One region of the Jejuibacter calystegiae genome, then DNA from elsewhere that is predicted to be linked to it. Evidence: predicted binding sites of a transcription regulator. Region 1 holds the regulator's gene; each other region holds the start of a gene.

The links. The regulator CRP, encoded in region 1, controls carbon source genes, mostly activating them, when cyclic AMP is high. The targets are predictions, from matches to a motif close to ATGTGANNNNNNTCACAT.
Region 2: ldtB (L,D-transpeptidase) is a predicted target of CRP. The motif match lies at 1,863-1,880, and genes of this name have one in related genera.
Region 3: FEM41_RS17175 (sugar transporter) is a predicted target of CRP. The motif match lies at 1,419-1,436, and genes of this name have one in related genera.
Region 4: FEM41_RS08215 (glycine dehydrogenase) is a predicted target of CRP. The motif match lies at 1,715-1,732, and genes of this name have one in related genera.

Annotation. Positions count from the first base shown of each region.
Region 1 covers NZ_CP040428.1:738,662-742,030, reverse strand. Annotated here, with positions in the region: gene FEM41_RS03525 (YccS/YhfK family putative transporter) at 1-1,022, opposite strand, end outside; gene crp (cAMP-activated global transcriptional regulator CRP) at 1,095-1,727, opposite strand; gene FEM41_RS03515 (OsmC family protein) at 2,033-2,437, shown strand; gene FEM41_RS03510 (phosphoribulokinase) at 2,482-3,348, opposite strand.
Region 2 covers NZ_CP040428.1:3,043,168-3,046,536, reverse strand. Annotated here, with positions in the region: gene FEM41_RS13995 (glycoside hydrolase family 31 protein) at 1-98, shown strand, start outside; gene FEM41_RS13990 (ABC-F family ATPase) at 149-1,741, opposite strand; gene ldtB (L,D-transpeptidase) at 1,987-2,901, shown strand; gene mntR (manganese-binding transcriptional regulator MntR) at 2,962-3,369, opposite strand, start outside.
Region 3 covers NZ_CP040428.1:3,725,331-3,728,699, forward strand. Annotated here, with positions in the region: gene FEM41_RS17170 (HPP family protein) at 1-102, shown strand, start outside; gene FEM41_RS17175 (sugar transporter) at 137-1,336, opposite strand; gene FEM41_RS17180 (PhzF family phenazine biosynthesis protein) at 1,522-2,313, shown strand; gene tsuA (thiosulfate utilization transporter TsuA/YeeE) at 2,442-3,369, shown strand, end outside.
Region 4 covers NZ_CP040428.1:1,781,871-1,785,239, reverse strand. Annotated here, with positions in the region: gene FEM41_RS08230 (DUF4311 domain-containing protein) at 1-513, opposite strand, end outside; gene FEM41_RS08225 (DUF4312 family protein) at 539-838, opposite strand; gene FEM41_RS08220 (SFCGS family glycine-rich protein) at 841-1,203, opposite strand; gene FEM41_RS08215 (glycine dehydrogenase) at 1,222-1,563, opposite strand; gene FEM41_RS08210 (LysR family transcriptional regulator) at 1,831-2,778, shown strand; gene FEM41_RS08205 (DUF3658 domain-containing protein) at 2,770-3,369, opposite strand, start outside.

The DNA.
Region 1 (3,369 bases):
GCCATCAGATCCCGAATATAGAGCGGGCGCTGGGTGCGCAGTAGTCGGGCGATACGGCTGAAGTGATAGTGGCAGAACTGCCCCACCGGGTTTTCCGGATGCTGGCGGGCAATCTTTTCCAGCGCGGAGATGGGTTTTTCCATGCTAAAGCGCCGGGGATAGCGGTGGTAGAGTATATCGTCGCTGACTACGCGCAGCCGGGCGGCCACGGTACGGGCCGCCCAGCGAATCACCGGTTCCGCGTGGCTCTGCTCTACCAGTTTCTGTACCTCTTCAGGCTGGTGAAGGCTGACGGAAATATGCTCCTGAAGATCCAGCGCCACCTGAAAGACGCGCAGCAGGCGCTTATAATCATTCTGGCGGCTGGTGGCAGATAGCATATGCAACTGCTGATAACAGAGGCTGATGAGATCCACCACCTTTTGCTGACGAATCAGCAGCGGCGGCAGCGCATTTTCCGGATCGGTATGCTGGGTCAGCAGGCTGTATTTGGCTTCGCAGTAGTCCGCCAGTTCGCGATAGAGCAGGCTCAGGGTCTCGCGTAGCGGCTGCTCACGCCACATCCAGAACCAGAACCAGTTAAAGGCGCCGTACCACAGGGTGCCGAGCGCATACAGCAGCATCGGCTGCCAGACCGGCATATTGCCGGCCAGCCCCAGAGTAAAGATCGCGGCGATAAGCGAAGCAGGCAACAGGCGGCCATGCAGGGCGCTGATTTCCGCCGTAACGCCCAGTAACAGCGCCATTCCGAAGAAGATGGCGGCCAGTGGCAGCTTTTCCATCAGCAGTAGCTGCACCATCAGGCTGCTAAAGGCGAACAGCGAGCCGCCGACGATCAGGCGTTTAAAGAAACGTTTATGGGGGGTATCCAGGCCCGCGATATTGCAACAGGCGGGAACCAGCGAGAAGAGCAGGCCCTGTTGCAGGCTACCGAATATTAGCCCGATAATCACCGGCAGCGACAGTACCAGGGTCTGACGCAGCGCGTAGTTAACTTCGGGGTGATAGATCAGTCGGCGCATTGGCACAGGGTAACGCGTCAGTGGCAAAGAGAAAAACGGCGCGTTGCCACAACACGCCGTTACAGACCGGGATTAACGGGTACCGAAGACGACGATGGTTTTCCCGTGTGCGGAGATCAGGTTTTGATCTTCCAGCATCTTCAGAATACGGCCAACGGTTTCGCGGGAACAGCCCACGATCTGCCCGATTTCCTGACGGGTGATTTTGATCTGCATTCCGTCCGGATGGGTCATTGCGTCCGGCTGTTTTGCCAGGTTCAGCAGAGTCTGTGCGATACGACCTGTCACATCCAGGAAGGCGAGATTGCCCACTTTCTCTGAGGTGACCTGCAGACGGCGGGCCATCTGCGAGGAAAGGCGCATCAGAATGTCCGGGTTTACCTGGATCAGCTGACGGAATTTCTTATAGGAGATTTCAGCGACTTCGCAGGCGGTTTTCGCCCGTACCCAGGCGCTACGCTCCTGGCCTTCTTCGAATAGCCCCAGTTCACCAATGAAATCCCCCTGATTCAGGTAAGAGAGGATCATCTCTTTCCCTTCCTCATCTTTGATAAGTACTGCGACAGAGCCCTTAACGATGTAATAGAGGGTTTCGGCTTTTTCACCCTGATGAATAAGTGTGCTCTTCGATGGATACTTATGAATGTGGCAATGAGACAAAAACCATTCGAGAGTCGGGTCTGTTTGCGGTTTGCCAAGCACCATGCGCGGTTATCCTCTGGTTATAAGCTGACGCCCGGAAGAATATGGGCCTCCGGGCGTATTGATCGTTTGTCCCCGCTCTTGGGGATCTGGCATGAGAAAAGCCTGTAAGCTACATAAATTTCACGTGAAATTTCATCCCGTACGCGCTTCGCCGCGCCGCGAGAGGGTATCCTCAGTGTTTTAGCATAGCTTTTTCCGGGTGTCTCCTATTGTCTCGTTTCAGCTTGACCCGGATCGCCTTCTGTTGCGACTTTCTTTGCGGCGGCTTACTCTGTGGGGAAGAATGGCTTGATGGGAGCGACAACATGCAGTCACGAGTAAAATGGGTTGAGGGCCTGACTTTCCTGGGTGAGTCCGCCTCCGGGCATCAGGTGCTGATGGACGGGAATTCCGGCGACAAGGCCCCCAGTCCGATGGAGATGGTGCTGATGGCGGTGGGAAGCTGTAGCGCCATCGATGTGGTCTCTATTCTGCAAAAGGGTCGCCACGGCGTGACCGACTGCGAGGTGAAGCTAACCTCGGAGCGTCGTGAAGAGGCGCCGCGCCTGTTCACTCATATCAATCTGCACTTTATCGTTACCGGCCAGGATCTGAAAGACAATGCGGTGTCGCGTGCGGTGGATTTGTCTGCCGAGAAATACTGCTCTGTGGCGCTGATGTTGGGTAAAGCGGTGAATATCACCCATTCATATGAGGTGGTGGAAGGCTGATGCTGGCTGGGGAGGGGAGACAGATTCCCCTCCCCAGCCAGGGATTAGGCTATCTTTTTACCTTCCATAATGCGCCGCACCAGCGGCGTCATAATCAGCTCCATCGCCAGTCCCATCTTGCCGCCCGGCACCACCAGCGTATTGATATGCGAGATAAACGAGCCCTGCAGCATCGCCAGCAGCCAGGGATAATCGACCTCCAGATCCCGGAAGTGGATCACCACAAAGCTTTCATCCAGCGACGGGATCTCTCTGGCGGCGAAGGGATTAGAGGTATCTACCGTCGGCACGCGCTGGAAGTTGATGTGGGTACGTGAGAACTGCGGGGTGATGTAGTTGATGTAGTCTTCCATCGAACGCACCACCGAATCCATCACGGCTTCACGGGAATGGCCGCGCTCGCTGGTGTCGCGCACCAGTTTCTGAATCCACTCCAGGTTGACGATGGGTACTACGCCGACCAGTAGATCCACATGCTGCGCCACATCGTGCTGCGAGGTGACCACGCCGCCGTGCAGCCCTTCGTAGAACAGCACGTCCGTAGGTTCTGGTAGCGGCTGCCAGGGAGTAAAGGTGCCTGGCACCTGATCCCAGGGCACTGCTTCATCGTAGGTATGTAGATATTTGCGGGACTTTCCCGTACCGCTATGACCATATTCGGTAAAGGTATTTTCCAGCAGACCAAAGTCATTGGCGTCCGGGCCGAAATAGCTGATATGGCGCCCTAAATCCCGGGCCTTGCGAATCTCCATATCCATTTCCGGGCGGGTATAGCGGTGGAAACTGTCACCTTCGAGCTCGGCGGCTCTGAGCCCAAGTTCGGCGAAAATCTTACGAAATGCGATGCTGGTGGTGGTGGTTCCCGCACCGCTGGAACCGGTGACGGCGATAATCGGATGCCTGGTGGACATAGCTGAGCAACTCCTTGAGTA
Region 2 (3,369 bases), 2.3 Mb from region 1:
GCCCGGCCTGGTCTGAACTGCACATAACATTACCGGAAGGCGAAACGCGTCGTCTGACTATCGACGGCGTGGAGGGAAATTGCTGGGCGCTTAAATAAAGGCGCTGTCGTTCCCTCTCCCGCCCGGGGAGAGGGAACGCACAGTACCGTTATTCGATACCTTTACTGCGCAGATACTCTTCGTAACCACCGCCGAAGTCGACCACGCCCTGAGGCGTGATTTCCACGATGCGGGTCGCCAGAGAGCTTACGAACTCACGGTCGTGGGAGACAAAGACCAGCGTTCCTTCATAAAGCTCCAGCGCGCTGTTCAGCGACTCGATGGACTCCATATCCAGGTGGTTGGTAGGTTCATCCATCACCAGGATATTGGGGCGCTCCATCATCAACTTGCCGAACAGCATCCGTCCTTTCTCACCCCCGGATAGCACCTTCACCGGTTTGCGGATATCATCCTGGCTGAACAGCAGACGACCCAGCACGCTACGCACAGCCTGCTCGTCATCCCCTTCCTGTTTCCACTGGCTCATCCAGTCGAAAACATTCAGATCGCAGTCAAAGTCCGCGGCGTGATCCTGAGCGTAGTAGCCAATGCGCGCGTTTTCGGACCACTTCACCGTACCATTGTCTGGCGTCAGTTCGCCCACCAGGGTTTTCAGCAGGGTCGATTTACCCACGCCGTTGGTGCCCAGCACCGCAAGCTTCTCGCCCACTTCCATCAGCGTGCCGAAGCCGCTGAACAGCGGGCCGTTATCGAACCCCTTGCTGAGATCCTTCACTTCCAGCGCATTACGGAACAGTTTTTTATCCTGCTCAAAGCGGATGAACGGGTTCTGGCGACTGGAGGCTTTCACCTCTTCCAGCTTGATTTTGTCTATCTGACGGGCGCGGGAGGTGGCCTGACGCGATTTGGAAGCGTTGGCGCTAAAGCGACTGACGAATGACTGAAGTTCGGCGATCTGCGCCTTCTTCTTAGCGTTATCCGACAACAGGCGTTCGCGCGCCTGGGTCGCCGCGGTCATATACTCATCGTAGTTGCCAGGATACACCCGCAGCGAGCCGTAGTCGAGATCCGCCATATGGGTGCAGACCATGTTCAGGAAGTGGCGGTCGTGGGAAATAATAATCATGGTGCTGTCGCGCTCGTTAAGCACCTGCTCCAGCCAGCGAATGGTGTCGATATCCAGGTTGTTGGTCGGTTCGTCGAGCAGCAGGATATCCGGGTTGGAGAACAGCGCCTGAGCCAGCAGCACGCGCAGTTTCCAGCCAGGCGCCACCTCGCTCATCGGCCCGTAGTGCTGCTCCTGGGGAATGCCCACGCCCAGCAGCAGTTCACCGGCTCGCGCTTCGGCGGAATAACCGTCCATTTCGCCGTATTTCACTTCCAGATCGGCAACCTTATAGCCTTCTTCTTCGCTCATTTCCGGCAGAGCATAGATGCGGTCGCGCTCCTGCTTAACTTCCCACAGTTCCGTATGCCCCATGATGACCGTATCCAGCACCGTGTACTGTTCGAAGGCGAACTGATCCTGACGCAGCTTACCGATGCGCTCATCGGGATCGTGAGAGACATTGCCGCCGCTCGGCTGCAGATCGCCCCCCAGGATCTTCATAAAAGTTGATTTTCCGCTACCGTTGGCGCCGATCAGACCGTAGCGATTACCGCCGCCAAACTTAACGGAGATGTTTTCGAACAGCGGCTTACTGCCGAACTGCATGGTGACATTACTGGAAACTAACAAGAATCTTCCCCAGGTTGAAAGTGTGATAAACACGACATTATGCCATAAGTGCGTTCAGGGATCGCCCGGATCCAAATCCGTGACAAAATAACCTACACTAATACACAAATTCAGGTGAAAAATGTGATTTCATCCACATCCGAATTTCCTCAAAGCCCCAATGCTCCTATAATGCGCTGGCGGCACTTTCACCGTATCTTAACCAATAGCCTCTGTGGCACCGATAACAACTGCGCGACTTAACTATGAAATTACGTACGCTTTTACTGGCAGCATTTACCCTTGTCGGTTTTTGTAAAACTGCCTCTGCGGTAACCTATCCGCTGCCCCCTGAGGGGAGCCGTCTCGTCGGCCAGAATCAGGTTGTCACCGTTCCGGAGGGTAACAAGCAGCCTCTGGAATACTTTGCGGCACAGTACCAGATGGGGCTGTCCAACATGATGGAAGCCAACCACGGCGTGGATCCCTATCTGCCAAAAGCCGGTACCGTGCTGACCATTCCTCAGCAGCTCATCCTGCCGGATGCGCCGCGTAAGGGCATCATCATCAACAGTGCCGAAATGCGTCTTTACTACTACCCGAAAGACAGCGGTACCGTCGTGGTTCTGCCGATTGGGATCGGCGAGCTGGGTAAAGATACGCCGATTAACTGGACCACCAAGGTAGAGCGCAAGCGCGCGAACCCCACCTGGACCCCGACCGCCAAGATGCACGCCGAATATAAGGCTCGCGGTGAATATCTACCTGCCGTATTCCCGGCGGGTCCGGATAACCCGATGGGTCTGTATGCCCTGTATATCGGCCGCCTGTACGCCATCCACGGCACCAATGCTAACTTCGGTATCGGGCTGCGGGTAAGCCACGGTTGCGTGCGTCTGCGTAACGACGACATTAAGTTCCTGTTCGAGAACGTGCCGGTCGGCACCCGCGTGCAGTTTATCGATGAGCCGGTAAAAACCACGACCGAGCCGGACGGCAGCCGCTATATCGAAGTGCATAATCCGCTCTCTACCACCGAGGCCCAGATGGCCGGTAAAGAAGAGGTGCCGATTGTGTTGACTAAGAAACTGCGTGAAGTGACCGACCAGGCCGACGTCGATCAGAGCGTGGTGCAGCAAGCCGTTGAGAACCGTTCCGGTATGCCGGTACGTCTTAACTGATAGCCGTTATGACAGCAAAAAAGGCCGCACAAGCGGCCTTTTTTATTATGGGGACGACGGTTATTCCTGACGCGTCTCGCTAAAGCGGCGGAATAGTTCCAGCGTCTCTTCGCTAACGTGGTGCTCCATCCCTTCCGCATCGCGGCGGGCGGTATCCGGGCTCACCCCCAGCGCCAGCAGAAAGTTTTCCACTATCTGATGACGTTCCCGGCTCTCCTCTGCCAGCTTCGCCCCTTCTGCGGTCAGAAACACGCCGCGCCAGGGGATCTGCTCGATCAATCCCACCGAGGCCAGGCGCTTGAGCATTTTCGCCACCGTTGGCTGTGAGACCCCCAGACGCGCCGCCATATCCACCTGACGCGCCTCTCCCACTTCGCGGATCAGATCGTCAATCAGCTCAACGTAATCATCGATCAACTCCCGGCGGTGGGCCTCGCGTACCTGACGAAAACCTTCAACGTGGGCTTC
Region 3 (3,369 bases), 2.2 Mb from region 1:
CAGTTTCTGGATATTGATGAAGATGACGTTCAGGAGCTGCTGGAGAAGATCGAGCATAAAGCGGCTATGCGCAAGGCGCAAGCACGCCGGAATTGCGAGTAGATCCCCACCGACCAGGGGCCGGTGGGAGAGGCTATCAGGAGTGGTGAGGCTGCTGTTCCAGCGTTCTGGTGGGCCAGCGGCGGAATACCACCAGTGACCAGACCAGCGCTGCCAGGGCCGGAATGGCGCCCACATAGCCGATATCGGCCATCGACAGATGCAGACTGACCTGATTCCCCAGCAGCGCGCCCGCGCCGATACCAATATTAAAGATGCCGGAAAACAGCGCCATCGCCACGTCGGTGGCATCCGGCGCCAGCGCCAGCACTTTCACCTGCATGCCAAGGCCGATCACCATCATCGCGATACCCCAGAACAGGCTCAGCGCGATCAGGCCATTGCTGCTGCCGGATACCGGATACAGCAACATCAGGCAGACCAGCAGCGTGGCGATGGCGGCGCTGACCAGGGTTGATGCATGCAGGTTGCCCAGCTTGCTGAAAATAATGCTGCCGATAATGCCGGCGCCGCCCAGAATCAGCAACAGAATGGTGGCGAACCCGGCACTGAAACCGGCGACCGTCATCACAAAGGGCTCGATGTAGCTGTAAGCGGTGTAGTGGGCGGTAACCACCACGGCCACCAGCAGATAGATGCCCACCAGCGCCGGGCGGCGGAACAGTTCCGGCAGACTCTTAAGCGAGCCGGAGTGTTCGCTGGGCAGTTTCGGCAGCAGTTTCATCAGGCTCAGCAGGGTTAACAGCGCCACCGCGCCGATGCCCAGGAAGGTGACGCGCCAGCCCAGATACTGACCCACCATGCGGCCCAGCGGCAGACCCAGCACCATGGCCAGCGCGGTACCGGTGGCGATCAGGCTCAGGGCCTGGGCGCGTTTGCCGTGTGGCGCCATACGAATGGCCAGCGAGGCGGTGATCGACCAGAAGATGGCGTGGGCGCAGGCGATACCAATGCGGCTCAGCACCAGTACCTGGAAGTTCCAGGCCAGATAAGAGAGCACATGACTGGCGATGAAGACCACGAACAACCCAATCAGCAGCCCGCGTCGTTCAAATTTTGCCGTCAGCAGCATAAACGGCAGCGACAGCAGCGCCACCACCCACGCATAGATGGTCAGCATAATGCCCACCTGGGCAGTCTGCATATTAAAACTCTGTGCAATATCCGACAGCAGGCCCACGGGCGCAAACTCCGTGGTGTTGAAGATAAACGCGGCGATGGCAAGCGTAACAACGCGCAGCCACGCGACTTTGCGGGAGACTGTGTTTACCGTCATAAAAGTGTTTTGCGCCTGTTAATTCGAAAGGAGGAAGAAAGGCGCCGATCTTAAAACCTCGCTCGGGCAAAACACAACGATTTTGTGACGAATCTCTCACTTCTTTACAATGACGACGCTCCCCCTGGCGCGGTGACTGACGGCGTGTTAATAACAGCGTAAGGGATATTCTGAGGATATAAATGATGCAGGCGATTGATTTCTGGTTGGTTGATGCGTTCAGCGACCGACCGTTTGGCGGGAATGCGGCGGCGGTTTGCCCGTTAACGGACTGGTTACCGGATGAGGTGATGTTACAGATGGCCAGACAGCATAACCAGTCGGAAACCGCCTTTCTGGTGCGTAGCGATAGCGGTTTTGAACTGCGCTGGTTCACCACCCATGCCGAAATCGACCTGTGTGGCCACGCCACCCTGGCCGCGGCTCACGTGATTTTCGAATATCTCGACTGGCCGGACACCTCGATTCGCTTCAGCACCCGCTTTGTGGGAGAGCTTCAGGTCACCCGCAATGGCGAATGGTTAACCCTGGATTTGCCTGCGCGTGACTGCAGGCCCGAAACGCCGCCCCAGGCGCTGTTACAGGCGCTGGGCATCGACCAGGCCCGCTCGGTCAGTAAAGGCAAATGCTGGCTGGTGGAGCTTTCAGGCCGTGAACAGGTGGAAGCGCTGCAGCCGGATTTCGCTTTGATGCGCCAGATTGGCGGGCTGAATAAGGTATGCGTAACGGCAGCGGACAGCGAATATGATTTTGTCAGCCGCTTCTTCAGCCCTGAAGTGACGATGCCGGAAGATCCGGTGACCGGCTCGGCCCACACCATGCTGATCCCCTGGTGGGGTGCAAAGCTGGGTAAAACCCGGATGCGGGCCCGCCAGGTGTCGGAACGGGGCGGCGATCTGCGCTGTGAATGGCTGGAGGACCGGGTCAAAATCGGCGGGCAGGCCCGAACCTATATGATGGGTAAGGTTTTTCTGTAATCTAATGCCCTGAATACTGAGCTAATTCTTAAAAAACATATGTTATCGCCTTTGGTTATTGGCCCCGTAATGGTGACACGCGAAATAATTTCACGATTAGCTGATTAACACCAAATGGCGATTTTTTTATGTGGTATACGATCTTTTCCGGGCTGATTTGCGGCGCGCTGCTGGGGTTTGTGATGCAGCGCGGTCGTTTCTGCCTGACCGGCGGTTTTCGCGATATGTACATCGCGAAGAATAACCGCATCTTCTATGCGCTGCTGATAGCGATAGCCGTGCAGAGCATCGGGGTGTTTACCCTGATCGCCGGTGGCTGGTTGAGCTATGACGCAGGCGCTTTCCCCTGGTTTGGCACCGTCTTCGGCGGTTATGTCTTCGGCATCGGTATTGTGATGGCGGGCGGCTGTGCTACCGGCACCTGGTATCGCGCCGGCGAAGGGCTGCTGGGTAGCTGGATTGCGCTGTTCGCCTATATGCTGACCAGCGCGGCGATGCGTTCGGCGCATATGACCGACTTTAACCATCAGGTCAAAGGGCTCAGCACCGCCCATAACTCCATCGCCGAGACCCTGGGTATATCGGTATGGCCGTTGATTGCGCTGCTGCTGGTGGTAACCCTGGCGGTGGTGGCGAAAGAGCTGCGTAAGCCGAAGCTGAAAATGGCCATGCTGCCGCCGAAGCGTAGCGGTCTGGCGCATTTGCTGTTTGAAAAGCGCTGGCATCCCTTTATTACGGCGATCCTGATTGGCCTGATCGCCACCCTGGCCTGGCCCCTGAGCGAAGCCACCGGCCGCCACTTTGGGTTGGGGATCACCTCTCCCAGCGCCAATATTATTCAGTACCTGGTCATGGGCGACAGTAAATTCCTGAACTGGGGCGTGTTCCTGGTGCTGGGGATCTTCCTGGGCTCGTTTATCGCCGCGAAAGCCAGCCGCGAATTCCGGCTGCGCGCCGCCGATGCCCGTACCTCGGTCCGCAGCTTTGGCGGCGGTATTCTGATGGGCTTCGGCGCCAGCATTGCCGGGGGCTGCTCTATTGGTAACGGTCTGGTGA
Region 4 (3,369 bases), 1.0 Mb from region 1:
CGAGCGCTTACCGGCATCGATGGCCGCCAGCCAGAAGATCACCGGCATCACGATGTTAACCAGCAGGTTAGCCGCCGGTACCAACACCTTCACAGCCGTGACCTGAAGCGCTTCCGGTACCGACGATGCCGTCAGGTTCAGGAAGGTCACAACCACCATGCCGATGATGCCGCCAGCAATGGCCATCTTCTTCGGATCGTGCAGTGTTTCCGCGACGTTGCGGTTTTTGATCATCAGCACCGCCGCCGCCCAGTTAGGGATAATGCGGTGGTCAACGTCCTGGGTGAAGGCGCCCGCAGCCACTGACGATGCCCAGGCGTTAAAGAAGAAGCCCAGGCCAAATGAGAAGTGAGAAGCCGGGTCTCCCTCACAGGAGTTAAGCTCCCCCAACGTACGAAACGCCCCCATCCCCTGGGTGGTGGGCGCATGAAACATTCGTGCCGCTCCGGCGCCCACACCCACGCCGACCAGCGCGCCGATGATGAGCGATTTTATTAATATAATTAAGAACATCACTCTGCCCTTTTCTTGTGATTACTTAGGTGTTCGCGACAAAATCCACTTTGTCGAGATTGATTGCCGTCACCGTCACAGTGACATCCAGTTCAACGCTGAAAGTCCGTCTCTCCCGGCGCAGAAAGATAAATAAAAACGCCTCTTTGCGTACCGCGACCTGCGCCTGAATCACCTCAATATCCTGGGGTTCAATACGCAGTAAAACCTGGGGAGTCGATTTCATCACTGCGCCCTGAACCTTGCTCAGGGCGTCGGCAAAGGCCTTCGCTTTCGCGTCGCCTTTGCCGGTGACTCTCACCGTGGTGGTGAAGTGCTCTTTCATAATCAGGCGCCGTATTTCTTCTGCCAGGCCTGCACCAGGCGTTCGCCCAGCTCTTCTTTATCCATAAAGCCGAAGCCCAGCACGTTGCAGCCTTCGTTAATGGCCGTCACGCCTTCGTCGATAGAACGCATGCCATATTTCGCTTTATAGCCGTACTTGTTCTGAGCGGTAATCGCGCCCGCGCCGCCGCTGCCGCAGAAAGAGATACCAAAGGTGGCCTCTTCCGCTTTCATCACGTCGCCCAGCTTCATATCCGCCGCCACGCCCGGAACCACTACCGCGCGACCACCGGCTTTTTCTACGCCTTCAGCCACTTTCTGACCTTTACCCAGACGATCGCCAATCACTACCGTAATCTGTGCCATGTTGTTACTCCTGATCCGTTAATCGTTATCTTTTGCTACTTCGAAATGCACCGACAGCAGCCAGGCCTCTTCGACCGGCAGATTGCCGAACTTCGCAACCGCTTGTTCCGCAAGCCGCATAGAGTCCTGTGAAATCTCTTCAAACAGGCTGGCATCCACTTCCGGCAGCGGCTCACCGGTCACGGACCGGAATGCCATTGCCCTGACGTGCGAGTCGAGCATCTGCTCCTGCACGGCGTTCGGGACTATCTCCTGCGTCTTCAGCAGCGCCTTAATCCAGGCCAGCATCTCTTCCCCAAGGCGGGCGACCTGCTCATTCTGGCTGCTGGTTTCATTAACCATTACCGCTCCGTTTTCCACGCTAGATACCTTATTAATTGGGATGGCTTTAACCTATAGGCAGGGGCGCAGGGTTTGTAGCGAGTTGTTTTCCACTTCAAAGTGGAAATGGCACAGCCATGAGTGATCGGTTCCACATATTTCCACGACATCAGGACTAATCCGACTTTTTGTGTGACAGACATCACACTTAACAACCCTGTTTCGGTAAAAGCGGCACGCAAACCTGATGATCTGTTTTGAGATGTGGCGCACTATTTCCTTCTGATATTTAAAAAACTTATCGCGATGCAAATTGATAACGAAATCACCTTCCGCAAGCTGCTGGTCTTTCTGACCTTTATGGAGAAAGGCAATATCGCTCGCACCGCAGAGGCCCTGGGGTTAAGCAGCGTCAGCGTGCACCGGGCGCTGCATTCGCTGGAAGAGGAGGTACGCTGCCCGCTGTTCGCCCATCAGGGGCGTAATCTGGTGCCCCAGCCCGCGGCCCTGGTGCTGCAGCAGTACTGTCAGCAGGCGGTCACGGCGGTGGATCGCGGTCTGGAAGAGGCCCGGCGAGCGGCGGGGATAGGCCAGGGGCGACTGCGTATCGGCACTCTCTATTCGCTGACTCTGGAAACCGTGCCGCGACTGATTATGGGCATGAAGCTGCGCCGCCCCCAGTTGGAGCTGGATCTCACCATGGGATCGAATGCCACCCTGCTCGGCATGCTGAACGACGGCTCGCTGGACGCCATCCTGATCTCGATTTCCGAAAGCGAGATCGACCGTACCCGGCTGGAGGTGCTGCCGCTGTTTGAGGACGATATCTGCCTGGCCGCCCCGGCCAGCGCCGAACTCAGCCAGGAAGGTCCGGCGGATCTGCGTGACTACCGGGAAGAGAAGTTCGTCTCGCTGGCGGAAGGGTTCGCCACCTATGCTGGTTTTCAGGAGGCCTTCCACGTGGCCGGTTTCGAGCCGGAGATCGTCATGCGGGTGAACGATATCTTTTCGATGCTAAGCCTGGTGCAGGCCGGGGTGGGATTTACCCTGATGCCGGGCAGAATGAAGAAGGTGTATGAACAGGACGTGCAGTTGCTAAAACTGGCGGAGCCTTACCAGATGCGCCAGTTGATTGCGCTGGTCTTTGCCCGCAACCGCGAACATGACCCCAACCTGCTGGCGCTGGCCGCCGAAGGGCGCATGTACGCGCTGGGGCACCCGCCCGCCGCCGACGAGCGCGTGGTGTTATCCTGAAGCTGCGGGCAGGGCGATATAACAGGCCCGCATGGCATTATCTATCCCCCGCCCCTGTAGCTGCCCCTGAGCCACCAGCCAGCGCAGCCGCGAATAGAGAAATTCGCTATTCACTGGTTCAGGCCATGCGCCCTGCACATCGCCAATGATACGCAGGGCGGGACGCCACTCCGGCGCGCTTCGCTTAAGCAAAAGAGCATCGAAGATATCGGGCCCGGGAAACTCAAACGCCGGCTGGCAGCGCGGGCGATATCGCCTTAACAACGCGCGATGTGCGGCAAGTCTGTCAAACTCATCCGCCAGGCTATCGCGCATTTCCGTGGAGATCGTACGCGCCTCGTCAATATAAGCCGCCAGCTGCGGCGGCGGACAGCTCGCTACAGCGCGATGGCCGGGAACATCAATAGCAAACAGCGGTATATCATGCCCTGCACGGCTAAGCTGATGGCACACCAGGCGTAAAAAAACGGCATCGCACGTATTATCGGCCCCCCAAACCAGCAGGCGCGACGAATGATGAGCGTGGAGCGATTGCAGAAATCGTTGCCAACAGGCGTGCGCCGCCGATACCGACCAGGGCTCCCCCGCCCG